4 regions of the Methylobacterium sp. 88A genome follow, and region 3 is predicted to be linked to each of the others. Evidence: riboswitches for the same ligand, from Rfam matches in the RefSeq annotation. Region 3 holds a riboswitch; each other region holds the start of a gene.

Region 1 (7,005 bases), 410 kb from region 3:
GCATCGGCAAGGAAATCTCGTTCTTCACCAATCAGGTCTGCGCCGTATTTCCGACGATCAAGGTCTTCCCTATGTCCGATGGCATGTTGTCCACCTCCGGCCAGTTGTCTCACAAATCCGTGAGTGGCCTGCGCTGTCTGGCCGGCGTCTCCACCGTGGCGATGCTCGCCATGGCCCCCGCCCTGTGGAGCGGAGAGGCCTTCGCCCAGGCCGCGTCGGGCGGCACGGCGGCGGTGCAGCTCGACACCTTGTCGGTGCAGGGCGCCGGTGTCGGCAGCGGCAGCACCAACGACAGCATCGTCGCGGCGAATTCCTATGTCCTGTCCCGGAGTTCCACGGGCACGAAATCCAACGCCAACCTGCGTGAGATCCCGCAATCGATCTCGGTGGTGACGCAGAAGCAGCTCGAGGATCGTGGCGCGCAGAACCTCGCCGATGCGCTCGCCTACACGGCCGGCGTCTACGCCTCGCCCCAGGGCGATGATGGGCGCTTCGACCAGCTCATCATCCGCGGCTTCGACCAGACCATCCGCGGCGTCTACCGCGACGGTCTGCGCCTGCCGCTCACGAGCTTCTCCGGCTTCCCGCAGGAGCCCTACGGGATCGAGCGCATCGACGTCCTGCGCGGTCCGACCTCGGGTCTCTACGGCCTGAACGATCCGGGCGGACTCGTGAACTTCGTCAGCAAGAAGCCCCTCGACGTGCCGTTGCGCGAGATCTACGGCTCTTACGGCACTTACAACCGCAAGCAGTTCGGCTTCGACCTGAGCGGCCCGGCCAATCCCGAAAAGACCATCCTCTACCGGATCACCGGCTTCCTGCGGAACGGCGGCACCCAGGCCGATTACGTCGATCTCGACCGGGTCTACATCGCGCCGGCCGTCACGTTCCGGCCCTCCGCCGATACCAGCCTGACGCTCCTGGGCAGTTACCAGAAGGACATCGCGGGCGATAAGTACCGCCTGATCCCGCAATACTACACCAACGGGTCGAACCCGCTGAAGGCCAACCTGCGCGACCGCTTCCTCGGCGAGCCCGATTTCAGCCGCTTCAAGGCCGAGCGAGCGATGGCGGGCTACGAGTTCTCGCATCGGTTCGATGACGCCTGGACGGTGCGGCAGAACCTGCGCTACGCCCATGCCAGCACGAACTACAACAGCGTCTACCCGACGGGGCTGGCCGATGCCTCGCCCTCGAACCTCGCCCGGTCCGCACAGACCTGGATCGAGGATTACGGAGTCTTCACTGTCGACACGCAGATCCAGCACGAGCATGTGTTCGATTGGTTCAAGAACACCGCCCTGCTCGGCATCGATTACAGCAACATCCAGAATAAAAGCGACCAGAGGGGCGGCCCGACCCAGTCGTTCTTCGATCCGAACTTCCTCTTTACCGGCATCGCCCCGCCGCTGGTCGGCCCGATCGATGTCCTCAACCCGAGCTATGGTTCTGGCGTTGCACCTCTCCAGAGAACGTTGCTGAGCCGTCTGTCGCAGGAGCAGACCGGTATCTACGCCCAGGATCAGGTGAAGTTCGGCAACGGCTTCCTGTTCAGCGCCAACGCCCGCTACGATTGGGTGAAGACGAAGACCGACGTGCAGAACCCTGCCCTGGATGCCGTGCGTGCGACGCTGAACAGTTTCGGCGTCCCCAACGCGATCCCGACCAATTTCGGGGTCACCCAGAATGCGGAGTCCTATAGCGGCCGCGTCGGACTGTCGTATCTCTTCGACAACGGCCTGACGCCCTACGTCGCCGCCGCGCGCTCGTTCAACGTGCTGCCGTTCTACATCCAGTCGAGCACTCGGAGCCAATTCGTCCCGGCCGTGCCGGATACGTATTCGATCGGCCCCGCCAAGCCCGAGATCGGCGAGACCATCGAGGGCGGCATCAAGTTCCAGCCTCCGGGATCGAACAGCACCTTCCTGCTGACCTACTTCAATACCAAGAAGACCAACGCCCTGACCTTCGACGGGACCGATCCACTGCAGCAGGCCTATTACCAGACCGGCGAGATCACGGTGAACGGCATCGAGGCCGAGGCGACCCTTGAACTCGCCGAAGGGTTCCGCCTGCTCAGTTCGCTCACCGCCCTCAACGCCCGGGTGACCAGGGACATCCCGCCGTTCCCCTTGCCCGACGCGACCGGAAACCGGCCGATCCAGGTTCCGAACATCGTGATCTCGAACTGGGCCGACTACACCGTACAGACCGGCCTGTTCCGCGGCCTCGGCTTCGGCTTCGGTGTCCGCTACATCGGCGACACCTTCGGCGATACGGCCAACACGATCCGCGTGCCGGATTACTTCCTGATGGATGCGTCGATCCGCTATTCCTTCGACAACTGGCGCTTCCAGGTGGCCGCCAACAACCTCGCCGACAAAGTTTATGTTGGCACCTGCGCCCAGCTCGGCGGATATGTCGGCTGCAATTACGGCGACGGCCGCCGCATCACGGGCTCCGTCACCTACCGCTGGTAGGCGACGCGCATCCGATGAGATCGGCCCCGGATCGCAAGATCCGGGGCTTTTCTTTTGGGCTGTTGCCGTGACGTCGTTGACGCGGTCTCCCGGCCTCGACTAGCTTGAGCATGACGGTTCCTCTTCGGGGGATCAAAAGGGAACGCGGTGAGGACCTTGTGTCCGATGCCGCGGCTGCCCCCGCAACTGTAAGCGGCGAGTCCTTCATCAACACGTCACTGGGTGATCACCTGGGAAGACGATGAGAGGGCAGCGACCCGCGAGCCAGGAGACCTGCCGTCAGTCGTGGTCACACGCGAAACGCATCGGGCGGGGTGTCCTGGTGGGGTGTCGGGGCGTTCGCATGTCGCGAATGCATCGGCTTCGTTCGCGGTGACGTGCCACTGCGCTGAGCCGCGCCTGCCGTCTGCCTGCGATGCCCGATCGTTCCCGTTCCTTCCGTTACAGAATCGCTCCTCAGGATGCCTTCGGCGAGACCGTCCGGTCCCGCACGCAGGCATTTTGCCCGGTTCGCTGTATTGTAACGTTATAACATACGATTTAGCAGAGGGGGCGCGGCATTCGGCCAGCGATCACTTCGGTTTGCCAAAACGAACATGCCCAGACAGGTCACCCACCGCGCGCCCGGGCGGACATCCCCGGCCCGCGCCACCGCTCTCCTCGCGTCGCTCCTCGGCTCGACCCTGCTCGCCGGTCAGGTCCGGGCACAGGATTCCGTCAACCAGAATGCCGTCATCCTCGACCAACTCACCGTGGAGGGGAGCGGGGTCGGCCTCACCCGCGCCAACCCGGTCGGGCTCAACCTCTCGACCCCCTCCCGCAGCGCCAGTCGGCTCGGCCTGACGCCGCTGGAGACGCCCGCCAGCATCGATGTCATCAGCGGCGAGACCGCCCGTATCCGGGGCCAGAACACGGTGGTCGAGGCGGTGACGCAGAACGCCACCGGCATCACCACCATCGCCTCACCCGGCAATGGCAACGGCGCCTTCTCCAGCCGGGGCTTCGCCGGGCCGAACTCGATCCAGCAACTCTATGACGGCACGCGGCTGTTCGTGGGAGCCGGTACCGTGACCTTCCCATTCGATACCTGGAACGTGGAGCGGATCGAGGTGCTGCGCGGCCCGGCCTCCGTGCTCTACGGCGACGGCGCCATTGGCGGCGTGGTCAACGTGGTCTCGAAGAAGCCGAGCTTCACGCCGATCCATGCCGCCCGCGCCGCAACCGGGTCGGATGGGCTCGCGCGCCTCGCCGTCGATCTCGGCGGTCCCATCGGCGATGCGGTCGCCTACCGCCTCAATGTCAGCGGCAACCGCGACGGCGGCTGGACCAGCCCGAACGGGGATTTCCGCAACCTCGCGGTCTCGGGCGCGCTGCTGTTCCAGCTGAACCCCGATCTCGCCGTCACCCTCAGCCACGATCTCGGCTACCAGGAGCCCGCCCGCTACTGGGGCACGCCGCTGGTCGATGGCCGGATCGTCCAGTCCCTGCGCAACAACAACTACAATGTCGACGGCGCGAAGATCGTCTGGTCCGACAACTGGACCCAGCTCAAGACCGAGTGGACGCCGAGCGCCGACATCACCATCCGCAACACCGCCTACCGCCTGCAGAGCCGCCGCCACTGGCTCGATGTCGAGCAATACAGCTTCAATCGCGGCACGGGCCTCATCGACCGGTCCAGCTATACCGAAATCTACCACCAACAGGAGCAGGTCGGGAACCGCTTCGACGCGGCCTTCAAGGGCAACGTGTTCGGCTTCCGCAACGAGTTCGCCATCGGATTCGACGTGAACCACGTGGATTTCCGCCACACCAACAATTTCTCCAGCGCGGGCGGCGTCCTCGTCACCAGCGTCGACCCGTTCAATTACGATCCGGGCTTGTTCCCGGCCAATGGCCGCGCCAGCCCGGCCTATGCCACCAGCACCAACCAGGCCTCGGTCTTCGCCGAGAACCGGCTGATCCTCAGCGACCAACTCTCCTTCCTCACCGGCGTGCGTTTCGACGCGCCGACCCTGCACCGGCGCAACCTGCAGACCGGCGACACCTTCGCGCGCTCGTTCGAGGCCCTGAGTTACCGGTTCGGCCTCGTCTACAACCCGACGCCGGATTCGGCCCTCTACGTGCAATACGCCACCGCTACCGATCCGGTGGGGAGCCTCATCAGCCTGTCGCAATCGAACGCCAATTTCGACCTCTCCACCGGCGAGCAGATCGAGGTCGGTGCCAAGGGCCTCGCGCTGAACGGCGCCCTCGAATGGACGCTCGCCGGCTATCGCATCGTCAAGGACAAGCTGATCTCGGCGGTGCCGGGCCAGCCCAATGTCTCGACCCAGGTCGGCCGGCAATCCTCGCACGGGGTGGAGGGGGCGCTCGCCCTGCGCCTGCCCGATGGCTGGCGCATCGACGCCAACCTCGCTCTGCTCCACGCGCAATACGACGAGTTCCGGGAGGGGGCGGTGTCCTATGCGGGTAACCAGCCCATCGACGTGCCCGAGCGCGTCGCCAATGTCTGGCTCAATTGGGCCTTCGCCCGTGACTGGGAGGCCAGGATCGGGCTCCAGAATGTCGGCCGGGTCTTCAGCGACTTCTCCAACACCGCGCCGCGGCCCGACTACACCCTCGCCCATCTCGGCCTCGACCATCAGGTCACCCCGGCCTCGCGCCTGAGCCTTCGCGTCTACAACCTGTTCGACACGACCTACGCCATCAGCGGCAACGCCGTGGACGGGATCGGCACCAACTGGATCCTCGGGCGACCACGCTCGTTCGAGGTCGCCTACAGCGTCGCGTGGTGAGCCTGCTGAAACGAGGAAAGCGGTGGCTGGTCCTCGGCCACCGCTGGCTCGGCATCGCCACCGGGCTGCTCTTCGCCCTCTGGATCGGCTCCGGGCTGGTGATGCTCTATGTGCCGTTCCCGAGCCTCACGGAGACGGAGCGTCTCGCGCATCTTCGCCCGATGGCGTGGGAGGCCGTCGCGGTCTCGCCGGACGAGGCCCTGGCCGCCGCCGGGCTGCAGGGCATGCCCCGCAGCCTCGATCTGGAGATGCGCGGGGACGAGCCTTTCTACCGGATGTCGGCCAGCGACGGCCGCCGCATCACCCTCTCGGCGCGAACCGGCGCACCGGCCGGGCCGGTCGATGGCGAGGCGGCCCGGCGCCTCACCGGGGCCGGTCCCGGCGCGTCCGTGGAGGAGGTCGAGCGCGACCAATGGACGGTGACGGCGCGCTACGATCCCCTGCGACCCTTCCACAAGGTCGCCTTGAACGACGCGGCCGGCACGGAGCTCTACGTCTCGGAAAGGACGGGCGAGATCGTGCTCGACACGACGCGGTTCGAGCGCGGCTGGAACTGGGTCGGCGCCGTCACCCACTGGGTCTATCTCACGCCGCTGCGCGCCCGCGCCGACCTCTGGCGCGATGTAGTGCTGTGGCTCTCCGGCATCGCCGCGTTCACGGCGCTCAGCGGCCTCGTCCTCGGGATCTGGCGCCTGCGCCTGAGGCGGCGCTACGCGCGAGGACGCGTCACGCCCTATCGCGGGATGGCGCGCTGGCACCACCTCGCCGGGCTCATCGGCGGGATCGGGCTCACCACCTTCATCCTCAGCGGCTGGCTCTCCATGAACCCGAACCGCTGGTTCACCTCCCTCGCGCCGCCCGCCGACCTGCGCGAGGCTTATGCCGGGGCGGACAGCCCCGTCGGCCTCACGATCGAAAGCCTCCGCGAGATCGGCGCGCGTGCTCCTCTCGGCCTGCATCTCGCGCGGATCGGCGGGCATTGGGTCGCGACGGGGCTCGACCGCACCGGCGGCCGGGTGATCGGAGACGCACCCTCGACCGCCCGGATCGCGGCGGCGGCCGGTCTCGCCATGGCGGGTGCGAGGCTGGAAGGCGTCGAGCGCCTCGACACCCACGATCTCTACTGGTCGCCGCTCACGAGCGGGACGCTCCCCATCCTGCGCCTGCGCTTCGCCGACCCGGCCGCCACCTGGCTTCACGTCGATCCGCAGAGCGGCGAGATCTTGAACCGGCTCGACCGTTCGGGCCGTGTCAACCGCTGGCTGTTCACGGCGCTCCACCGCCTCGACCTGCCGGTCCTCGTCGGCCACCCGCCGGCGAGAGATGCGGTGCAATGGCTGCTGAACCTGCTCGCCGGAGCCCTCGTGACGACGGGGCTCGTCATCGGATGGCGGCGGCTCGGCCCGAAGGCCGGCGCGCATTCCCCTCTCCCCGCACGCGGGGAGAGGGCCGCGTCTCCCCCTCGTTGGGGAGCGCGGCAAGGCGGCAGCCGAGGGTGAGGGGGCGCGTCCGAAGGAGACACTTCCGAAAACACCCCCTCACCCTCGCCCTGGCGGGCTCACGTCGCCTCCCGACGAGGGGAGGACGACGTCCTCTCCCCGCCCGGCGGGGAGAGGGGAAGGGCGTGTGCCTTACTGCTGCTGGGCCTGCTGCGATTGGCGCATGAAGGTGTCGGGCGTGCCGGTGCCGTCCGAGACGAAGCGGATGTCGCGCGGTTCGCGGCGGGG
Region 2 (7,005 bases), 760 kb from region 3:
CCTGGCGCCGCCGGTAGCGGAAGCGCGGCAGGCCGGGGCCGTTCAGGCGCGCCCAGGCCTCGATCCGCGCGAATTCATGCTCCTCCACCGCCGCGATGGCGCCGTCGCGCGTATCGGAGAGGACGAAGATGTCGATATCGGACCCGTCGCCGCCCCCACGCTGGAGCGAGCGGGCCATGACGCGAAGGGCGGCAAACACCGCCACCGCATCTTCGGCATGGATCGCCACCACGGCCGCCGTGCGGCTCAGGCCCGAGGCGGTGGCCGGCACCGTGGCCGAGCGGATCTCGATCGCGGATTTGGCCGCATCGCCGAACGCGACCGCCACGAGTCCGTAGACGTATTGCCAGGCGACGAAGGATTGCCACGCCATCACGAGGCCGAACAGGACCAGCACAGCCCAGCCCAAGGCGCCGTCGGGGCGTCCATAGGCGGACACGGCAAGCCACGCGATCGCCGCCGCGGTGACCAGGGTCGGCACCGCCAGCAGGAGCCGCCGCCACAGGAGCGACGGCGCCTCGAACGAGGGCGTCTCGCTCGGCCGGCTCGCGGGAATCACCGGGTCCGGGATTCCGGCTTGGGATGCGTCGTGCGACAACCGGGTGATGGACATGGGGCGATGGACACTCGATCAAGGCTGAGATGGGCCGTCATCCGTCACGACACGAAGGGCATCGATGACACGGGACGACGGTGGAGACGAGCGTTCGGGACGCGAGCCCCTCTCGCGGCGGCAGACCTTGCGAACCGCGCTCGGTCTGACAGCAGGCATCATAATGCCTAGTGCCGTCGACCTGAATACCGCCAGAACGATGGCCGCCGACACTCTCGACCCACCGCGCGACGCGCCGATGACCTTCGAGGGCGTCGTGGCCCAGGCCCGCCGCCTCGCGGCCTCACCCTACCGGCCCGCTCCGGACGATCTCCCGGCCCCGCTCGCCGCCCTCAGCTACGACGGCTACCGCGCGATCACCTTCCGCCCTGACGCGGCCCCTCGCCTCGGTGGTTCGTTCTCGCTGCAACTGTTCCATCGCGGCTTCCTGCAGAAGAAGCGCGTCGCCCTGTTCCTCCAGCCGCCGGACGGGCCGCCGCAGCCGATCCTGTACCAGTCGGGCCTGTTCGATCTCGGCTCCGACCTTGCCGGGCAGGACTTTTCCCGCGATCTCGGCTTTGCCGGCTTCCGGCTGCATCACGCCTTCGACGATAGAAAGCCGGCTCACCAGGAGGAATTCCTGGTCTTCCTCGGCGCCTCGTATTTCCGGCTTCGCGGAAAGACGCAGGAATACGGCCTGTCGGCGCGTGGTGCCGCGATCCAGACCGGCGGTCCCGGAGCGGAGGAGTTTCCGGACTTCACGGCGTTCTGGATCTGCGAGCCGAAGGCCGAGGCCCGCGCCGTCACGATCCTGGCGCTCCTCGATTCGCCGAGCCTCGCGGGCGCCTACCGCTTCGTGGTCGAACCCGGCGAGACCTCGCGGATGGTCGTCACCGCCTCGCTGCATCCCCGCGCCGCGATCCCGCGTCTCGGCCTCGCGCCGCTCACCAGCATGTTCTTGCACGGAGAGAACGGTCCGGGCGCGCGCGGAGCCGCGCCCTTCGACGATTTTAGGCCCCAGGTTCACGATTCCGATGGGCTGGTGGTGGCGACCAAGGACGACCGCCTATGGCGTCCCTTGAGTAACGGACGGCGCGATCCGCAGATCTCGGCGTTCCGGGTCGATTCCCTCGATGGGTTCGGACTTCTCCAGCGCGAGCGAAGCTTTGCCGCCTATCTCGACGTTCAGGCCCGACACGAGGCGCGGCCCGGCCTCTGGGTCACGCCCCAGGCGGGGTTCGGCGCCGGGGCGGTGCAGCTCTTCGAGATCCCGTCCCGCGAAGAGTATATGGACAATATCGTCGCCGCCTTCGTGCCGGACGCACCCGTCACGGCGGGAAGCGCCCTCGACCTCGCCTACACCCTCGCCACCATCGGGGCCGAACCGGACACCGCCGTACTGAGCGCGCTCGCCCGGGTGGTCTCCACCCGTGTCGGTTCGGCCGAGCGCCTGCGGCCGACCACGCCGCCGAGTCCGGAGCGGCGCCTCTACGTCATCGATTTCGAAGGACCGGGCCTGCCCACCGGCCCGGACGGTGACATCGCGGCCGAGGTCTCGGCCAGCGCCGGCGCCATGGTCGATCCGGTGGTGGAGCGGGTGCCCCAGACCGGGGGCTGGCGCCTCTACGTGGAATGGCGCCCGGCGACGCCGTTGCCGCCCGGCGACGTGATCCTGCGGGCGCGCCTCATGCGCGGCGGGCGTCCAATCAGCGAGACCTGGGACAACGCCGCCTGATCGCCGATTTCACGACTTGGCGAGTTGCCGCAGGGATCGGAACGGGAGCACCGGTCGGGGATTCTCAACTTGGAACACCACCAAGTTGCGGAGCCGCCCGGTTCCCTCAAGGCCATCGAAGCGCCTCGGGGCGCGGCATCCGCCATCCCCCGGAGCAGCACCCTTGGCGATCGAGTCCCCCTACCTGCGCTACACGCCCGCCGTCGAGACCCCTGACGCCGACGAGGCCGAGACCAGCCGGTCCCTGAACGAGACCATGCGCTCCATCAGCGAGACGACCCTCGCCCATGGCGGTCATGCCATCCGCAGCGTCCACGCCAAGGCGCATGGCGCCTTGAGGGCCGAGTTGGAGGTGGCGCCCGGCCTATCCCCCGAACTGGCGCAGGGCCTGTTCGCGAAGCCGGGGCGCTACCCCGTGGTGATGCGCTTCTCGACCATTCCGGGCGACATCCTGGACGACAGCGTCTCCACCCCGCGCGGGGTGGCGATCAAGATCATCGGTGTCGAGGGCGAGCGTCTCGAAGGCTCGGAAGGGGATGCCACGCAGGATTTCGTGCTCGTCAACGGCCCGGCCTTCTCCGCACCCGGACCGAAGCAGTTCCTGGCGACCCTGAAGCTCCTCGCCAAAACCACGGATCGGGCGGAGGGGCTCAAGAAGGTCGCCTCGGCGGCGTTGCGCGGCGTGCAGAGCGCGGTCGTGGCGGCCACCGGTTCGCCGAGCCCGGCCCTGGCGACGCTGGGCGGACAGCCCGAGACGCATATCCTGGGCGACAGCTTCTACAGCCAGGTTCCGCTGCGCTTCGGCGATCACATCGCCAAGATTGCGCTCGTCCCGGTCTCGCCGGACCTGACGGCGCTCACCGACAAGCCGCTGGACGACACCAGCGCCCCCAATGCGATCCGCGAGGCGGTGCTGGAGCATGTCCGCCGCCATGGCGGGACCTGGGAGTTGCGGGCGCAGCTTTGCCTGAACCTCGACGACATGCCGGTGGAGGACGCCTCCGTGGTCTGGTCGGAGGCAGCGAGCCCCTACCGCACCATCGCCACCCTCACCGCCGCGCCGCAGACGAGCTGGAGCGAGGCCCGCGCGGCTTTCGTCGATGACGGCCTGTCGTTCAGCCCGTGGCACGGGCTGGCCGCGCACCGGCCGCTGGGCGGCATCATGCGCATGCGCAAATCGGCCTACGAGATGGGCAAGCGCTTCCGGGCCGAGACAAACGGCCGCCGCATCGAGGAGCCGAGGAACCTCGACTCACTCCCGGAGTGATGCCGGACGTTGCCGTGATGCGACAGGGCGGCGGCGATGGTCGATGCGGGAACATCTCGCCATTGACCCTCCCGGCGCGGCCGACCTAGCCTGACGATGACGGTTCCTCTTCGGAGGATCAAAAGGGAACGCGGTGAGGATCTTGCATCCGAAGCCGCGGCTGCCCCCGCAACTGTAAGCGGCGAGCCCATCATCAACACGTCACTGGAGGCTCCGGCCTCTGGGAAGACGATGAGAGGGCGGTGACCCGCGAGCCAGGAGACCTGCCGTCAGTCGTGGTCACACGCGAAACGCATCGGGCGGGGTGTCCTGGTGGGGTGTCGGGGCGTTCGCATGTCGCGAACGCATCGGCTTCGTTCGCGGTGACGTGCCACTGCCGTCGCCCGAGGTTTCGCCCGTGTCCGCCCATCCTCCACGCGCTCTCCATCCCCTCCTCGTCCTCGCGATGCTGACATCCGCGTCACCGGTCCTCGCCCAGTCCGGCGCGGCGACCACCGCCGAGGCGACCCTCGACGAACTTTCCGTGGCCGCCGACATGCGTCCGCCGCCCGCTGCCGGTCCCGGTCTCGGCGGGGCCACGGGCGGAACCGGCGGGGCCGAAGCGTTCGGCGCCCTGTCCGCTCCCGCGCTGACATCGAGTTCCGGCGTCATCACCGGCAAGGCCCTCAACGACCGGCCGGTCACCCGCCCCGGCGAGGTGCTGGAAGCCGTGCCCGGCCTCATCGTCACGCAGCATTCCGGCGAGGGAAAAGCCAACCAGTACTTCCTGCGCGGCTTCAACCTCGACCACGGCAGCGACATCGCCATCACCATCGACGGCATGCCCGCCAACATGCGCACCCATGGCCACGGCCAGGGCTATGCCGACATCAACTTCCTCATTCCCGAGCTCGTCGGCGCGGTGGAGTTCCACAAGGGCCCGTATTTCGCCCGCGACGGGGATTTCGCCTCCGCCGGCTCGGTGCGGATCGACACGATCGACGCGGTGCCCCGCCCTCTCGCGCTCACCTCCATCGGCAGCTTCGGCTACAAGCGGGCGCTCACCATCGCCTCCGCACCCCTCGGGGAGGGGACGCTCCTCGCCGCCGGCGAGGCTCAGGTCTATGACGGCCCCTGGGTGGTGCCGGACGCCATCCGAAAGCTCAACGGCGTGCTGCGCTACAGCCAGGGCACCGCCCTCGACGGGTTCTCCCTCACCGGCATGGCCTATTCCAACCGCTGGACGGCGACGAACCAGATTCCGCAGCGGGCCATCTCGGAAGGCCTGATCGGCCGCTTCGGCACCCTCGACCCCAGCGATGGGGGCGATGCGAGCCGCTTCTCCCTGTCGGGCCGCTGGAGCCGGTCGGACGACGGCGGCGTCACCCGCGCCAGCGCCTACGTCCTCCGCTCGAACCTCAACCTGTTCAACAACTTCACCTATTTCCTCAACGATCCGGTCAATGGCGACCAGTTCCGCCAGCTCGACAGCCGCACCGTCGCCGGCGGCGAGATCGCCAGGGTGTTCAAGGGTGAGCTGTTCGGTCTCGCCATGGAGAACGAGATCGGCGTGCAGGCGCGGTTCGACGACATCCATGTGGGCCTGTTCAACACGCGGGCGCGCACCTCCCTCTCCACCGTGCGCGACGACCGCGTGCAGGAGGGCAGCGCCGCCCTCTACTTTGAGAACCGCCTGCGCTGGACCGACTGGCTGCGCACCAGCGTCGGCCTGCGCGCCGACGCCTACGACGCCACCGTGAGATCGAACAATCCGTTGAATTCGGGCCATGCGCGGGACGGCATCGTCAGCCCCAAGCTCGGCGTCGTGTTCGGCCCCTGGATCGGGACCGAGCTGTTCGTGAATTACGGCGAGGGCTTCCATTCCAACGACGCCCGGGGCGCGACCATCACGGTCGATCCGGGCAATCCCCTGTTCCCCCTCGACCGGGTGCCCCTGCTGGTGCGCTCGGTGGGCTCGGAAGTGGGCCTCCGCAACCGTTCCATCGCCGGCCTCGAATCGACGGTGACCCTGTTCCAGCTCGATTTCGACTCCGAGAACCTGTTCGTGGGTGATGCCGGCACCACCGAGCCGAGCCGCCCGAGCCGGCGCACCGGCATCGAGTGGACCAACCACTACGCGGTGACGCCCTGGCTCGCGCTCGATGCCGACCTCACCGTCACCCATGCGCGCTTTGCCGACCGCGACCCTGCGGGAAGCCGCATTCCCGCCGCCCCCACCGCCATCGCGGCCGCCGGCTTCACGCTGGGCGAGTCGCTCGGCTGGTTCGGTACGCTACGGCTTCGCTATTTCGGGCCGCGCCCGCTCATCGAGGACAATTCCGTCCGCTCGAAGCCCACCACCCTGGTGAATGGCCGCATCGGCTACAATTTCGACAACGGCGTCACGGTGCAGCTCGACATCCTCAACCTGCTCAACGTCAAGGCGAGCCAGATCGATTATTTTTATGAGTCGCGGCTGCGGGGAGAGCCGGCGGGCGGGGTGGCGGACACGCATCTGCATCCAGTGGAGCCGATGGCCGTGCGGTTGACGGTGGCGGGGCGGTTTTGAGGAATGGGAGCGGGTTGTGGGCAGCCAAGCCGCTCTCCGGTCATGCTCATGGCAGCGATCCGGGCCGGAAATACGCGAACATGTGAGGCACATAGTCGGCTTTGCCGAGCGCGATGCCGTGATGTCGCAAGATGGCGTAGGCGGTGATGACGTGGAAGTAGAACTGAGGCAGAGCCCAATCCCGAGCGTATTGTTCGCCGCTCATATCGAACGTGATGTTGCCCGGAAGCTCAATTGCGATCTGCAGGGTCGCTCCGGCATCGAGAGCATCGTCCGGGAAGCCGTCCAGATGCGCCAATGCGTCGGCGATACGAGCCCGTGCATCCGCCATTGATCCGGGCACCTCGCCGGCATTGCGCCCTTCGGCTGCCACGGCGGCGAGCGATGGGGGAATGTCCTCACCACGAAGGCGGAACGTCGCCTCCTGGGCTTGGTAGGCGGCAAAGCATACTTGTGACGCCAACGGATACATGTCCGGTGCCAGACGCGCCGAAAGCAGACCATCGGCCTGATCCACCCTCTGATGCTCCGCCTTGTCCAGCAGCCCGGCCAGCGTCTGCAGCATGTTCCTATAGGTCGGTACCAGAAGGTTAGTCAGCGACATAATTAGTCTCGCGGTGACGGATAATTTCGGGCTTATCCTATTTCCGAGAGAGCAAACACTATGAATCAAAGCCCACTTCTTCCCACTCCGACCTCTACGGCCCTACAGCCCGCTTGCGTACCACCAACTCTCCCATAAGAAGAACATCTGCGCGTCTTCCCATGTCCACCTCCGTCGTGAGAACGCTGCTCCGGCTGTCGATGTCCTTGCGCCTGACCGTGGAGGAACGGTTCCGGGGGAGGATGAGACCGATGATGGG
Region 3 (7,005 bases):
ACCCAGGCCGAGGCGCGGTCGGCCAGGGCCGCGATGCCGGCCGGGAAGGGAACGGCGCGGCGCTCGCTGAACCCGTCGAGTTCAGGCCCGTCCTCCTTGAACGAGATCGGGAAACCGGAGAGCCGGCCGTCGAATTCGGGAAGCGCCACCTGCATGGCGAGGTCGGCGGCGTTCATGCCCCGCGCCGAGGCCTCCCAGGCCTCCCGTGAGGCCCCGATCGTGTACGCTTGAAGGATGGGCGCGTCGGCGCCATCGAGGACGAAGCCGCCATCCTCCCGCGCCGAGAAGGCCGTCGCTGCGATGACAATGTCCGGGCTTCGTGCAGCCAGAGCTTCCCGCACGGCATCGAGGGCGAGCGCGTCCTTGAGGCTCGCGACCGCGAGGGTGGCGGCACCGATGCCGCGCTCGCCGAGGGCGGCGATGAGGTCGGCCACGGGCCGGGTGTCGCCGCCGAGCACGGCCGAGCGATAGACCAGGATCAGGGCGAGGGGGCGGTTCTTCCCGGCTGCGGCGAGGGCGGTCTCGTGTGCGACCGGTCCGCAGCCCGGGCACCAGGCGAAGCCGCGCGGCAGGGCGACAGGCGGCAGCGCGTCGACCGCGTGCCCGATCTCCAGGGAGAGGCGCCGGATCATCCGGCGCAGGTTGTCGGACCCGCCCGCGCGGCAATAGCCCTCGAGTGTCTCCACCAGTTCGGGAGCCACCGTCGAGAAGGCGGTGAGGCGGGAATCAGGCTTGTCGCAGCCCGGAATGACGGCGAGCTTAACGCCGTTCGCGCGAGCCGCGGCGGCGGCGCGCTCGACGCCGTAGCGCCAGTAATCGAGGCCACCGAGGCAGCGGATGACCACGACTTTCGACCGCGCGATGACGTTGTCCACGTAGAGATCGACGGACATCGGATGGCGCAGCCGCGCCAGCTTGGCGAGGCGGAGCGTCGGGACGTCGCTCGCCGACGAGTCCCGTGCCGCCGCCTCCCGCTCGGCCGCATGCGCGCCGGCCATGCCGGAGAGGTCGGAGTCGGTGAAGGACAGGAACACGATGTCGCCGGGCGCCTGGCCCAGATCGATGGCGGCTTCGCCTTCGTCGAGGGAGACCGTGTCGATTCGGATCAGATGCATGGGCGGCGCGCCGTCATGGCTGTGCCCTGGAGGACGTCCGCTCGGTCATGGCGCTTCGGCGGCCTCGCCGGCGCCACAGCGCGCGAAGGAGAAGCACGCCGATCAGCACCAGCGGCAGCCAGGGCAGGCCTGCGACGAAGAAGCGCAAGGCCGATCCGGCGCTCGCGCCGAAGGTCTGGCCCGCCTGATCCCAGGCTTCCTCCACGGGGGCGAGGGTACCGGCGCGCGCCTCGTCGGAGCGCATGGCGACGGAGACGAGCTCCGTGTCGACGCGCTGGCTCAGGCCGCGCTGCTTGGCATCGGCTTCCTCGATCTGCGACTGAACCTGCGCCAATTCCTGCGCGATGCGGATCAGATCCTCCACGCGCGGGTCGGGCCGTGCGGCGATCGCATCGAGCCGGGCGCGATAGGCGGTGAGCTGGGCCAAGCGCCGGCCCCCATCCTCAATGGCGTCCGTCAGGTCGTCGGCACGCGTCGACTGGCTCCGGAGCACGACGTCGCCCGTCGCCTCGCCGGGCAGGGGCGACGTGACGAAGGCCATGAAGGGAGCGACGGATTCATGCGGCAGTCGGACCTGGACCTGCGCCTGCGGACGGCCCGCAGGCCTCCGGCCATCGTCGATGGATGCAGCGACGAGGACGCATTTCCGGGCCGCCTCGTTCAGGCAGCGGTCGCGGGCCGCCTCGAAATGCGCGTTCACCCGCTGGGGCGGCAATCCGATGGTCAGCTCGTGGGTATAGGCGAGCTTCGCATCGCCCGTCTGGGCGAGAGGGCGAGCCACCGGAGAAAGGCGTGCCATCGCCCGGCTGTCCGAGGCCTGAAACTCCGGTTTGGGCGGACGTGAATCCGAGCACCCACCGATCGCCGCGAGAGCCGCCAGGCCGGACGCGACCACGAGGCCGCGGCACCCGCGCGCCGGGATCCGTCGGGCGGTCAACGCGCTCACCCCGCCAGGGCGGCTGCCACCGCCCCTTGGTCGAAACCCTTCAGCCCGATGACCACGAGCCGGCCGTCGCGGTTCTCGCTCGCCCGCCAGGGGCGGTCGTAATGATGGGCGATGCGGGCGCCGACGCCCTGGACCACGAGGCGCATCGGCTTGCCGGTGACCTCGGCGAAGCCCTTGATCCGCAGGACGCCGCTGGTCTCAGCGGCGCGGGCGACGCGGGCGGCCAGATCCTCGGCGCTCGCCGTGGCAGGCACGGCAATGGCCACGGAGTCGAAATCGTCGTGATCGTGATCCTCGCCCTCGCCGTGATGGGAGGGGCGGGCGTCGAGATCGTCCTCGGCGGCGGCGCCGAGACCGAGGATCACGCGCGGATCGAGGCGGCCATGCTCGGACTCGACCATCTTCACCGCGCGCGGCAGCTGGCGCTCCACCTCGGCGCGGACCTTGGCCTTTCCGGCCTCGTCGAGGAGGTCGGCCTTGTTCATGACCACGAGATCGGCGCAGAGGAGCTGGTCCTCGAACACCTCTTCCAGCGGGTTGTCGTGATCGACGCTGGCATCGTCGGCGCGCTGTGCGGCGAGGGCCGCCGGATCGTCGGCGAAGAAGCCGGCCGCCACGGCCGGTCCGTCGATCACCGCGATCACCCCGTCCACGGTCACCCGCGAGCGGATCGCCGGCCAGTGGAAGGCCTGGACCAGGGGCTTCGGCAGAGCGAGGCCGGACGTCTCGATGAGGATGTGCTCGGGCGGGTCGGCCCGGTCGAGCAGCTTGTTCAGGGCCGGCACGAAATCGTCCGCCACGGTGCAGCAGATGCAGCCATTGGCCAGTTCCACGATGTCCTCGTCCTGGCAACCCTCGATGCCGCAGGCGGCCAGGAACGATCCGTCGAAACCGATATCGCCGAACTCGTTGACGATGATGGCGAGCCGACGACCGCCGGCATTCTCCACGAGGTGACGCACGAGGGTCGTCTTGCCGGCTCCGAGGAAGCCGGTGACGATGGTGCAGGGGATCTTCTCGACGATGCTCATTCGGCGGCGTCCGGAATTCTGTCCGCGCGCGGCGGAGGAAACGGGGGAATGCGGGCGACGACGCCTTTGCGGAACGCTTCCGGCCGTGCCTTCCAGGGCACGATGCCGTCGGGCGTCTCCGCGTACAGGCCGATGCCCGCGAGGATGGTTCTGGCCGATTCGACCGGGTCGAGATCGCCGTAGACGTAGGTCCAGCGGCCTTCGGACGCCACGGCGACCGTGCAGGGGCGCTTGCAGACCGAGAGGCACTCCACGCTCTCGACGGCGATGCCCTCGATCGCTGCTTCCGTCACCGCATCGAGCAACGCCGAGACGAGGCGGGCCCCGGCGCGGGGCTCGGACGTGTCGCCGGCCGTGCGACAGGTGGCGCAGACGTAGAGTACGACCGCGCTGCCGGCCGGGATGTCCTCGTCAGGCATGCGACGTCGCCGGGTTCTTGCGCCCGACGCTGTTCCAGGCCCAGCCGAAGGCGAGGCCGATCACCGCCCAGAACACGAAGGCGATGCCCAGCGACCGAGCGGCGAATTGGGCTGCGTAGCCCGGGGGCAGGGCGGAGGCGGTGTGGCTCGTCTCCGGAGCGCCTGCCAGATGCGGTGCGACGAGGAGCACGATCCCTCCGGCGATGGCGATGGAGGAGCGGCGGATCGCGATGAGGTAGAGCCCCATGGCGGTGGCGGCCGCAGTCATGATCCACCAGAACTGGCGTTCGGCGAGCGGAGCCGCCTCCATGCCGGGCAATTCCGGCGGCAGGCCGAGGGCCGGGGCGAGCGCCACGGCGAGGAACCCCGCGATGGCGAAGCGCAGGCCGGTTTCCGGGCTCGGCTCGCGCCCGCAGGCGATGAGAGCCGCGCCCAGCAACAGGGCATAGCCGACGCCGCCGACCAGGGTCGCGAGGGCGGTGAAGACCATACGGGGCAGGCCGGGCCCGGGCTGCCAGGCCGGTGCGACCTCGCCGCCTTCGACACCGTCCGTCTTGCCACCATGGTCGTGGCCCGAATGGACGGGCACGATGAGGGAGGCCGGCGAGGCGCCGCGCGGCATCCACTGCGCGGCCGGCGCAGTGGCTTCGCCGCTCTCGTAACGCTCGGCCGCGATGATCAGCGGCGAGGTGAGGGCGAACTGCAAGCCCGTGGCGACGACAGCCGCCAGGAAGCCGGCGACCAGGGCCGCCGACACGAGTCGGATCATCATGGAATCAGGTCCTGACTGAGCGCGTGGCGGTCAGTGGCAGGGGAAATTCTGGGCGTGCCGGAAATCGTGGGCCGCGTTGTGCAGCGCCATCGCCGGGGCAAAGCCGGCCATGAAGACGAGCCCGAGGCCGAGGAAAGCGGCCATGAGCACCGCGCCGAGACGCTCGTTGCTGCGGGTGCCGGTGAGGACGAGGGTGTTGGTGGTCATCGTGTCAGGTCTCCGGCCGCCCCGCCGGCGGCGTTCGAGGATCGAGCGGGAGGACGATGTGGTCCCCTTCGGATGGCAGGTCTCCTGGCTCGCGGGTCATCCGGTCCTGCCGCCTTCCCGGATCGCTCCAGTGGCCGATGGCAGGCCCGTCTCCGCTCACAGTTGCGGGGGCAGCTGCGGTTTCAGGCGCGAGCCCTCACCGCATTCCCTTTTCACCCCGTCGCCGGGGCACCGTCCGAACCTCGCTTCTACGCGCTCGCGCGACCGCTGACAACGCGCCGCCAAAGCGTTTTACCGCCTTTGACGGGGCAGGGCGGTTTCGCGCTAAAGGGAGCCATGCGGCAGCCTTCCCCAAGAATGACACTGGTCCTCGGCGGCGCGCGCTCGGGCAAGAGCCTGCACGCCGAGCGCCTGATCGAAGCCTGCCCCGCGCCGTGGCTCTATCTCGCCACCGCGCAGGCCTGGGACGACGAGATGCGCGAGCGCGTCGCCCTTCACCGGTCGCGCCGCTCGCCCGATTGGATCACGCGGGACGTGCCGATCGACCTGGCCGAGGCCGTCGCTGCGGCGACCGGGCCGGTGCTGGTCGATTGCCTGACCCTGTGGCTCACCAACCTGATCCTGTCCGAGGCCGATACCGAGGCGGCGAGCGCCGCGCTGATCGAGGCCTGCGGCAGTGCGCCTGGCCCGGTGGTGCTGGTGGGCAACGAGGTCGGGCTCGGTATCGTGCCGGACAACGCGCTGGCCCGCCGCTTCCGCGACGCGGCCGGGCGCCTGCACCAGCGCCTCGCCGCACGGGCCGACCATGTGGTGTTCATGGTGGCGGGACTGCCGATGATCGTGAAACCCCAACCCGGAGCAGCCGCATGAGCGAGTCAGACACGAACGACCCGGAGGCCGACCGTCACCGCGAAAAGATGGAGAAGCGCAAAGCTGTGCAGGACGCCGAGGTCGCGGGCAAGACGATCGAGAAGGGCCTTCTCATCGTCAATACCGGCCCCGGCAAGGGCAAGACCACGGCCGGGCTCGGCCTCCTCCTGCGCGCCTTGGGCCATGGCTGGCGGGTCGGCGTGGTCCAGTTCATCAAGGGCGCCTGGGACACCGGCGAGAAGCACGCGCTGAAGGCTTTCGGCGACCAGATCGAATGGCATACGCTCGGCGAGGGCTTCACCTGGGAGACCCAGGACAAAGCCCGCGACATCGCGGCGGCCGAGCATGCCTGGGCCAAGGCCGAGGAATTGATGGCCGACCCGACCATCCGCCTCGTCCTCCTCGACGAGCTCAACATCGCCTTGCGCTACGATTACCTGCCCATCGACGCCGTGGTGGCGGCCTTCCGGGCGCGGCGGCCCGATCTCCACGTCATCGTCACGGGGCGCAACGCCAAGCCGGCCCTCATCGAGGCCGCCGACCTCGTCACCGAGATGGGCAGCGTGAAGCACCATTTCGCCGCCGGGGTGAAGGCGCAGGAGGGGATCGAGTTCTGACTACTGGGCGCGGTCAGGCCCCAGCGCCGACCGGCTGGTTCTCGTGGAGGACGAGCTTCAGCGTGGCGACGAAATCCTCCAGGGCGGTGCGATCGAGGTCGCGCTGCAAGGCCCCGTGGGCGACGGCGTTGCGCAGGTTCGCGATGGGACGAAGACGATCCGCCTCGTCCGGCGTCACGATGCCTTCGCCCGCGAGCTGCTCGATCAGCCGTGCGGGCGATTGAGAGTGTGACAGGCGGTTCGGAATCAAGGCCCGCCCGATGGCTTCGAAGGTCGACCAGCCTAGCAGCAGAGCCGCTTCCATCTGGCCGGCCGCGATGAGGGCCTCGACCTTCGTAATCGTGCGGTCGATGATGTCTGGCGTCACGCCGTCGATGGCGGGCACGCCGCCGCCGGAGCGGGCGTAGTAGATCCGAAGCTCCCAATCGGTGACACCGAGGAACCGGTCAGCGACCCTTTTCCGGCTTCCGGATCGCGTGCCATCCCGTACGATTTCGATCGCCAGATTCTTTGGTTTGCCAAGCGCGATGGCGTCTGGAACGTAGTCGCCCATGAAGGAGGGCAGAAGCTGGCGTGAAGGGTGAGTATAGACCTCGTAGCCGGCATCCGTAAGTGCCGGGATGATGAGGTCGAGGACCGGCCGTTCTGATTCCATGCCGCTCATGCCAGTTCCTCGAAGGGATCGTCCGAAAGCCTTACGTATAGGATCGGCTTCTGTGCCGACAGAGCCGCCGCCAGGACTGGGCTCGGCTGCGTGAAAGAAAACACCCGCTGCGGTTCGAACTTCTGGATGACTACCCGTTCGATCTGGGAATCATCCATGTAGATATGCTGGTTGAGGGCATCGAGAACCAGTTTGACGATATTGTCCACGTCGCCCTGCACGGGGCCGACCGGGAAGTAGAACAGCGTCACGGCGAGTTTGCCCTCGCAGGCGAAGTGGTTCTCGGGCAAAGAGCCGTCGCTTGCTGCCCGGACCTTCTGCTTCCACTGCGATTTGGAACTCGGTCGGGCCGATTGGAACGAGA
Region 4 (7,005 bases), 2.6 Mb from region 3:
CGCGATGTGCCGCTCCAGGATGCGGGCGTCCTGGCGCAGGTCGATGAAGTCGCGCAGCCGCGCCAGGAGACTGGCGAGCACCAACGCGCTCCAGGACGTCCGCGCGCCAAGCTCGGGTTCGAGTGCAACCGCAGCCGCCTTCAGCCGGTCGGCCTCGGTGCGCTCGGTCGTGCCGGAGGCGAGCCAAAGAGCCATTTCGTCGAGCAGGGTGCGCAGACGCTGCGGCAGAGCCCGCGCGCGCTCCAGCGTTTCGATGCGGTCCGAGATTGCCGAGGCGATGGGCAGGAACATCAGCATGTGTTGGCGCAGCGTCGCCATCGCATCGGCCGAGCGCTCGGCCCCAGTCATGTCGTATCGCAGCGGTGTCGCCAGGGCGTCGAACGCGACCGCGTCCGAGGCGAGCTTCAACCGAGTCGCCTGGGTGTCCTTCGTGGTGCGGGCGCGGCCGAGGACGTCGATGACCCAGCCGCGCGCATCACGCAGCCAAAGGTCAAGCCGGCCAGTGATCACGGGCACCACGGATTGCGGCAGCACCACCGTGTTGACGAGGCTGGCGCAGAGGATGCCGAGGGTGATCTCTTCGGCCCGCGCCACGGCTGTGTCGAACATCGTCCCGGGGTCGCCGACGGCCGGAAAGCCGATCAGGGCCGCCGTGTAGCCGCCGAGCATCATGAGGTAGCTGCGCGGGGTCCGGTCGAGGAGAGAGAAGTACAGGCAGGTCGCGACCCACAGTGCGATGGCCAGGGTCAGGAGCTCCGGCGAGTTCACGAGATTCGGCACGAGGGCGACCGTCACGACGGCCCCCAGCAGGGTGCCCAGCACCCGGTAGAGCGCCTTGGAACGAGTCGCGCCGGCGAGCACCTGGCTGGTGATGTAGACGGTGCCGAGCGCCCAGTAGGGGTTCGGCAGATCGATCCAGAACGCCAGGAACAAGGCCAGCACGCCGGCCCCGAAGGTTTTCAGCGAGAACGCCCAGTCGCGCCAGCCCGGAAGGGTCATTCGGGGGCATCTTTCGTGGCCGCTGCCGCGGCCGAGGCCCCTGCGGCGAAATCCTGGACTGTCCGGAACACCCGTAGGCTCGCCTCCAGGTCGGCAGGACTCACGTCGGCGAACATAGCCGCGCGCAAGCCGGCCAGTTCGACCTCTATCTCGGCGACGACCATCTTCGCCTCCGAGGTGAGGCTGAGCACCTTCGCTCGCCGGTCGCTCGGATCCTCGGTTCGCACAACCAGCCCGGCCTTCTCAAGTTGGTCGAGCAGGCGCACCAGCGACGGCCCCTCGATGCCGACCGCCTCAGCCAAGGCGTTCTGGCGCGGTGCGTCCCCCATCCGCGCGATCATGACCAGCGGAAGTGCCTTCGCCTCCGAGATCCCGTGCCTTTCCGTGACCGTGTTGGCCACGCGACGCCATTGGCGTCCCGTCAATATCAAGGTGTGGGAGTAGGCTTGGCTAAGGTCGCTCAGGTCCATCTCGTCGCCTCGTGGCAACCTGGTAGGAACGATCCACCGAATTGCGTATCTATAAATAGGAAGCTATTTATTAGCGGGTGAATTTCAAGGTGGATGCGGTCTCGTCCTCCGTTGCGCGTATAGGGCTCTTGATCGGAAGTGAGGTTCGTAACCTTCGGTATCTCCTTCCCTACCTGGGTGATCCGGATCTGGAAGGTCTCAATTTGATCGGTCGGCCGGGTCGCTGGAGTCTACATTCTTTCGAGCGGAGCCGAGTGTGACTTCGATCCGGTCACGCGGGACGATATGCCGGTTTTCGTTTATTCACGGCTCGCCGAAATGCAGATCGAGATAGCCGTTGGCGAGTTGCGTCGGATGTCGGTTGGGCAAGCAGACCGAGGCAATAGAACGATCTAAGTCTGCCTGGGAGCATTCATCAGAAAGGCTTCTTTGGCGTAGTTGGGTCGACATCTCCCCGTCCGCACTTCGACCACATTGGGTGGAATGCGGTCCGACTGCTTTCGACCAGAAGACGTCCATAAGCGCTTATCGTGGAGGCCATCGAGCATCGGCCGATTGCGCCACTAGGGCGTGGTGACGATTTAAGGATTTGGGATTCCCAGCAGGGCTGAATTCGGATTCAACGCTGATTTTGGAGATCGGCGATGGATTGCGACGCACTTCGGGACGACCAATGGGAGCGGATCAAGGATTTTGTGCCCGGCGGGACCAGAGGCAAGCGTGGTCCCCGCACGGACAATCGGCGGTTTCTCGATGCGCTTCTCTGGATGGCGCGTTCGGGCGGGCGCTGGCGCGACCTGCCTGAGCGCCTGGGCGATTATCGCTCGGTGAAGCGGCGTTACTATCGCTGGATCGAGATGGGGGTCCTCGACGCGATGCTGTCGGTGCTGGCGCGGGATGCCGACCTCGAATGGCTGATGATCGACTCGACCATCGTGCGGGCTCATCAGCATGCGGCCGGAGCCCGCAGGGAAAAAGGGGGGCGGATGCCCAGGGCCTGGGTCGGTCTCGAGGCGGACTGAGCACCAAGATCCACGCGGCAACGGAAGCGCTCGGCCTACCGGTCCGCCTGATTGGCTCTCCCGGACAGAACAACGACATCACAGTCGCCCATGACCTCGTCGAAGGCTTCGACGCCAAGGCGACCATTGCCGACAAAGGATACGACGCCGATCACTTTTGCGACGGTCTCGCCGAGACCGGAACGGAGATCGTCATTCCGCCCAAGCGAAACCGCAAGATCCAGCGCTCCTACGATGTCGAACTCTACAAAGAGCGCAACCGCATCGAACGCTTCTTCGCCAGACTCAAACAGTACCGACGCGTCGCCACACGATACGACAAACTTCTCGCCAATTTCATGGGCTTCGTCAAAATCGCTGCCATCGCCATATGGCTCAAATAGTTAAATCGTCACCACGCCTTAGGCGCAGGCTGCATAACCTTTCACCCCCGATGGATCAGAGCCTCCGCACCTGAAAAGAGCGGACTGTCCCAATCCATCTGGCGACGGACAACGGTCCGGGACCAGACTGATGCAATGTTACAATGTTGCGAGAAAATGACGCCCCCTCGATTGACTATGCGGCGGCGCCCGGCGAATGTCTGACCGTCAAGGTTCCTGCGGGTCGTCGGCTCGCGGGCTAAGAGGGAATTCGGGGTGCTCGCAGGAGCGCTTCCGAAGCTGCCCCCGCAACTGTTAGCGGTGAGCCCTCACCGTCCATGGTCACTGGTGCGACGCACTGGGAAGGCCGAGGCGAGGGCGACGACCCGCGAGCCAGGAGACCTGCCTTGCACAACGATACGTCTCTCGGGCGGGGTGTCCCGGCGGAGCGCATGAGCGGGCTTGGCTACTGACGCAGCCGGTCCCGCGAGGGCACCCGCTCGGCCGTCGCTCGACAACCTTGAGCGCACCGGTGCCCCTTCGTCCCAACCTGGCGACCTCGAAGGTTGCGATCCTGACCCTGCCCGTTCCGGCCAAGCGTCGTCGGATGTCGAGGCGTCGAGGATCGCACTACGCGCTTGCCGCAATCCTTTCGGCGGGCGCGCCTGCACTGGAGGCCCGGGCGCAGGAGGCCGTCACGCTGGAGGAACTCTCCGTGGAGGCTACTGGCGGGAGCGCTCCAGTGGTCGCTGGTGCTGGCCCCTCCCCGGGGATAGGCCTGATCGGTCCGACCCCGGGCTACCGGGCCGACCGGGCGGTGAGCAGCACGAAGACCGACACGCCCCAGCGCGACGTGCCCCAGATCGTCACCGTTGCGCCGCGCGAGGTCATCACAGATCTCGCCGCCACCCGCGTCGACCGGGTCTTCAACTATACGCCCGGCGTCGCCCAGCAGAACAATTTTGGCGGCCTGACGGTGTTCAGCTACGCCATCCGTGGCACGACTACCTCGGAACTCTACCGTAACGGCTTCCCGATCAACCGAGGCTCGCCGCCGCCGCCCGACACCCAGAACGTCGAGCGCATCGAGGTGCTCAAGGGCCCCGGTGGCGGCCTGTTTGGGCGCAGTGACCCAGGTGGCCTCGTCAACTTCGTCACCAAACAGCCGACCGCTGAGCGCTTCGTCGAGATGGGCGGTCTCTGGGGTTCTTTCGAGCAGTTCCGCGACACGGTCGATGCCGGTGGCGCGCTCAACGAGGACGGCACGCTGCTCTACCGATTTAACTTTGCGGGCGGACGCCAGAACAGCTTTCGCGATTTTGTCGACAGCGACCGGCTCCTCGTCGCTCCCGTCGTGAGCTGGCAGGTCACGCCGGACACGAAAATCACCGTCGAGACCGAGTTCCTGCGCAATCGCGTCGTGGTCGACCGGGGTGTGATTGCGATCAACCGCCAACTCGGCTTCCTGCCGATTTCCCGCTTCCTCGGCGAGCCGGGGCAGAGCACGTATCAGAGCTCGGACACGATGCAGGTGCGGGTCGAGCATCGCTTCAACGCCGATTGGCAGATGCGCCTCGCCACCCACTTCAACACCGGCTCGCTGGTCGGGGAATCGGCGGAGGTCCGTGGCCTCGCCGCCGACAATCGCACCGTCCTGCGCGACCGGAACTTCCGCGATTACCGCTGGGATACCGCCATCGGTCAGGCCGAGGTGGTGGGGCGCTTCGCCACCGGTGATCTCGGTCATACCCTGCTTCTCGGCTTCGAGCGGGAGAGCACGGATAGCCGCGTGGTCTATGATCGCTCGAACTTCCGCCAGAGCCCCTACAGCCTCGACATTTACGATCCCCGCTACGGCCAGGCCCTGCCGCCGCTCACGATCCGGCGCAACAACTTGGAACGAGTCACCAACACCGCCCTCTATGTCCAGGACCAGATCGCGCTCAGCCCCGAGTGGAAGGCGCTCCTCGGGGCCCGGTTCGATTTCTTCGAGCAATCTTTTCGCGAGCGAACGAACTCGACCCAGTCAGAGCAATCGCGGGTGGCGGCCACGCCGCGTGCCGGGCTCGTCTACCAGCCCCTGCCTGAGCTTTCGCTCTACACCAATGTCGGCACCAGCTTCCGGCCCAATATCGGCCCCGACGCCTTCGCGGTGGCCCGCGCGGAGCCGTTCGAGCCCGAGACTGGCATCGGCTACGAGGTGGGTGCCAAGCTCGATCTGTTCGGAGGCGCCCTCGGCCTGACGGCGGCGGCCTTCCGCATCGAGCGGCAGAACGTGCTGACGGCCGACCCCAACAACAGCGGCTTCTCGCTGGCGGCGGGCGGCGTGCGCAGCCAGGGCTTCGAACTCACGGCCGCAGGCCAGATCACCCCCGAGATCAAGATCCTGGCGGGCTACGTCTACGCCGACGCAGTGGTGACCAAGGATAACGTGCTGCCGGTGGGCGCACCGCTGATCAACATCCCGCGCCACTCGGGCAGCCTGCTCGCTGTGCACGAGGTCCAGGCCGGCCCCTGGAAGGGCCTCGGCCTGGGCGGCGGCGTGCGCGGGGTTGGCGAACGCGCCGGGGACGCATCGGGCTCGGGCTTCTCTCTGCCGGCCTACATCGCTGTCGATGCGCTGGCCTATTACCGCTACGAGAACATGCGCTTCGGCCTTAACGTCGAGAACATCTTCGACACCACTTACTATGAGAGTTCGAACAGCGTGTTCCGGGTCTATCCCGGCGCGCCCCGGCGCTTCACCGGCACGATCTCGGTGCGGTTCTGATGACTGAGGTCACGACCCATTCGGGCGACTTCGTCCTGGAGATCCGGGGGGCGGGCAAGCGTTTCGGCGAACGCCAAGCCCTCGATGGCCTCGACCTGTCGCTCCGTCCCGGGGAAGTCTTCGCCCTGCTCGGGCCGAACGGGGCTGGCAAGACCACAACGGTCAACCTGATCCTCGGCTTCCTAAAGGCGGATGCCGGCACGGTCCGGGTCTGCGGTGTCGATGCCGGCGCCGACCCGGTCGGCGCGCGCCGGCACGTGGCCTACATCCCCGAACAGGTGGCGCTCTATCCCGGCCTCTCCGGGGTGGAGAACCTGCGCTACTTCACGACCCTGGCCGGCCTCGATCTGACGAAAGCGAACGCACGCATGCTCCTCGCGGAGGCCGGCCTCGCCGAGCCTGCCCTCGCCCGTCCCGCCGGCTCCTATTCCAAGGGCATGCGCCAGAAGGTCGGCATCGCGGTGGCACTCGCGCGCCGTGCCCGGCTCCTCCTCCTCGACGAACCGACCTCGGGCCTTGATCCGAGCGCGGCGGCGGACTTCTCCACAACGGTCCGGGCGGCGGCGGATCGTGGCACCGCCATCCTGATGGCGACCCACGATCTCTACAGGGTGCGCGAGATGGCTGGCCGCGTCGGTGTCCTTAGCCGTGGCCGTATCGTTGAGGAGATCGACCCCCGGACCCTCGACCATGTCAGCCTGGAGCGGCTCTACATCGAGCGGCTGGCGGGGAGCGCGGCGTGAGGCAGCTCGCGGCCGAACTCGCGCGCACCGCCCGCGATGCGCGCCTTCGCTGGATCGGTGCCGTCCTCGTCCTGCTCCTCACGGTCGCGGGCCTCGGCGCCTGGCGGGATTCTATGCGCTATGCTGGTGAGGTCGCTCAGGTCGCGGCCGCCGAGCGCGCGCGCTGGCTCGGCCAGGATACCAAGAACCCGCATTCGGCCGACCATTTCGGCCTTTGGGTGTTCCGCCCCTCGGCACCGCTCGCCGTGCTCGATCCCGGTACCGAGCCCTACACGGGCCGGATGGTGCGGGTCGAGGCGCACGTTTTCAACGACGCGGTCTATCGCGCCATCCAGGATGCCGGACCGCTCGCGCGATCCGGCCTCGGCAGCGTCGCCGATATCGTCCAACTCGTGGTGCCGCTCGCCGCCATCCTGCTCGGCTTCTCCGCCTTCGCCGCCGACCGCGAGCGCGGCACGCTGCGTCTCGCGCTCGGCAACGGCGTCCCGCCGGGCCGGCTCTTCGCGACCCGGTTCGCGGCGCTCTTCGCCGCGCTGGCGCTCGTGGCAGGGCTTCCGCTCCTCGGGATCGGCGCGCTCGCAGTGGTGAGCGAGGAGGGTGCCGGCTGGCAGGCCGTTCCGCGACTGCTCACCTGGGTAG

Evidence for each region. A riboswitch is a leader RNA that binds a small molecule or an ion and turns the genes downstream of it on or off. The one in region 3 is predicted to bind cobalamin.
Region 1: it holds a riboswitch for cobalamin, as region 3 does, so the genes downstream of both, A3OM_RS0120405 (TonB-dependent receptor) here and A3OM_RS0118470 (CbtB-domain containing protein) in region 3, are expected to answer to the same signal.
Region 2: it holds a riboswitch for cobalamin, as region 3 does, so the genes downstream of both, A3OM_RS0122060 (TonB-dependent receptor) here and A3OM_RS0118470 (CbtB-domain containing protein) in region 3, are expected to answer to the same signal.
Region 4: it holds a riboswitch for cobalamin, as region 3 does, so the genes downstream of both, A3OM_RS0106170 (TonB-dependent siderophore receptor) here and A3OM_RS0118470 (CbtB-domain containing protein) in region 3, are expected to answer to the same signal.

The regions. Positions count from the first base shown of each region.
Region 1 covers NZ_AQVT01000001.1:4,265,317-4,272,321, reverse strand. The annotation lists gene A3OM_RS0120410 (TonB-dependent siderophore receptor) at 84-2,480, shown strand; cobalamin riboswitch at 2,578-2,776, shown strand; gene A3OM_RS0120405 (TonB-dependent receptor) at 3,077-5,278, shown strand; gene A3OM_RS0120400 (PepSY domain-containing protein) at 5,272-6,777, shown strand; gene A3OM_RS0120395 (cupin domain-containing protein) at 6,910-7,005, opposite strand, start outside.
Region 2 covers NZ_AQVT01000001.1:4,619,875-4,626,879, forward strand. The annotation lists gene mdoH (glucans biosynthesis glucosyltransferase MdoH) at 1-613, opposite strand, end outside; gene A3OM_RS0122050 (glucan biosynthesis protein) at 813-2,327, shown strand; gene A3OM_RS0122055 (catalase family protein) at 2,491-3,594, shown strand; cobalamin riboswitch at 3,678-3,880, shown strand; gene A3OM_RS0122060 (TonB-dependent receptor) at 4,040-6,142, shown strand; gene A3OM_RS0122065 (DUF1993 domain-containing protein) at 6,189-6,746, opposite strand.
Region 3 covers NZ_AQVT01000001.1:3,854,972-3,861,976, reverse strand. The annotation lists gene cobN (cobaltochelatase subunit CobN) at 1-1,115, opposite strand, end outside; gene A3OM_RS0118490 (DUF4349 domain-containing protein) at 1,129-1,914, opposite strand; gene cobW (cobalamin biosynthesis protein CobW) at 2,058-3,092, opposite strand; gene A3OM_RS0118480 (DUF1636 domain-containing protein) at 3,089-3,511, opposite strand; gene A3OM_RS0118475 (CbtA family protein) at 3,504-4,283, opposite strand; gene A3OM_RS0118470 (CbtB-domain containing protein) at 4,314-4,490, opposite strand; cobalamin riboswitch at 4,547-4,741, opposite strand; gene cobU (bifunctional adenosylcobinamide kinase/adenosylcobinamide-phosphate guanylyltransferase) at 4,848-5,360, shown strand; gene cobO (cob(I)yrinic acid a,c-diamide adenosyltransferase) at 5,357-5,977, shown strand; gene A3OM_RS0118455 (hypothetical protein) at 5,991-6,632, opposite strand; gene A3OM_RS0118450 (RusA family crossover junction endodeoxyribonuclease) at 6,638-7,005, opposite strand, start outside.
Region 4 covers NZ_AQVT01000001.1:1,288,890-1,295,894, reverse strand. The annotation lists gene A3OM_RS0106185 (FUSC family protein) at 1-999, opposite strand, end outside; gene A3OM_RS0106180 (MarR family transcriptional regulator) at 996-1,469, opposite strand; one part of gene A3OM_RS25095 (IS5 family transposase) at 2,114-2,453, shown strand; one part of gene A3OM_RS25095 (IS5 family transposase) at 2,453-2,874, shown strand; cobalamin riboswitch at 3,068-3,278, shown strand; gene A3OM_RS0106170 (TonB-dependent siderophore receptor) at 3,461-5,623, shown strand; gene A3OM_RS0106165 (ABC transporter ATP-binding protein) at 5,623-6,366, shown strand; gene A3OM_RS0106160 (DUF3526 domain-containing protein) at 6,363-7,005, shown strand, end outside.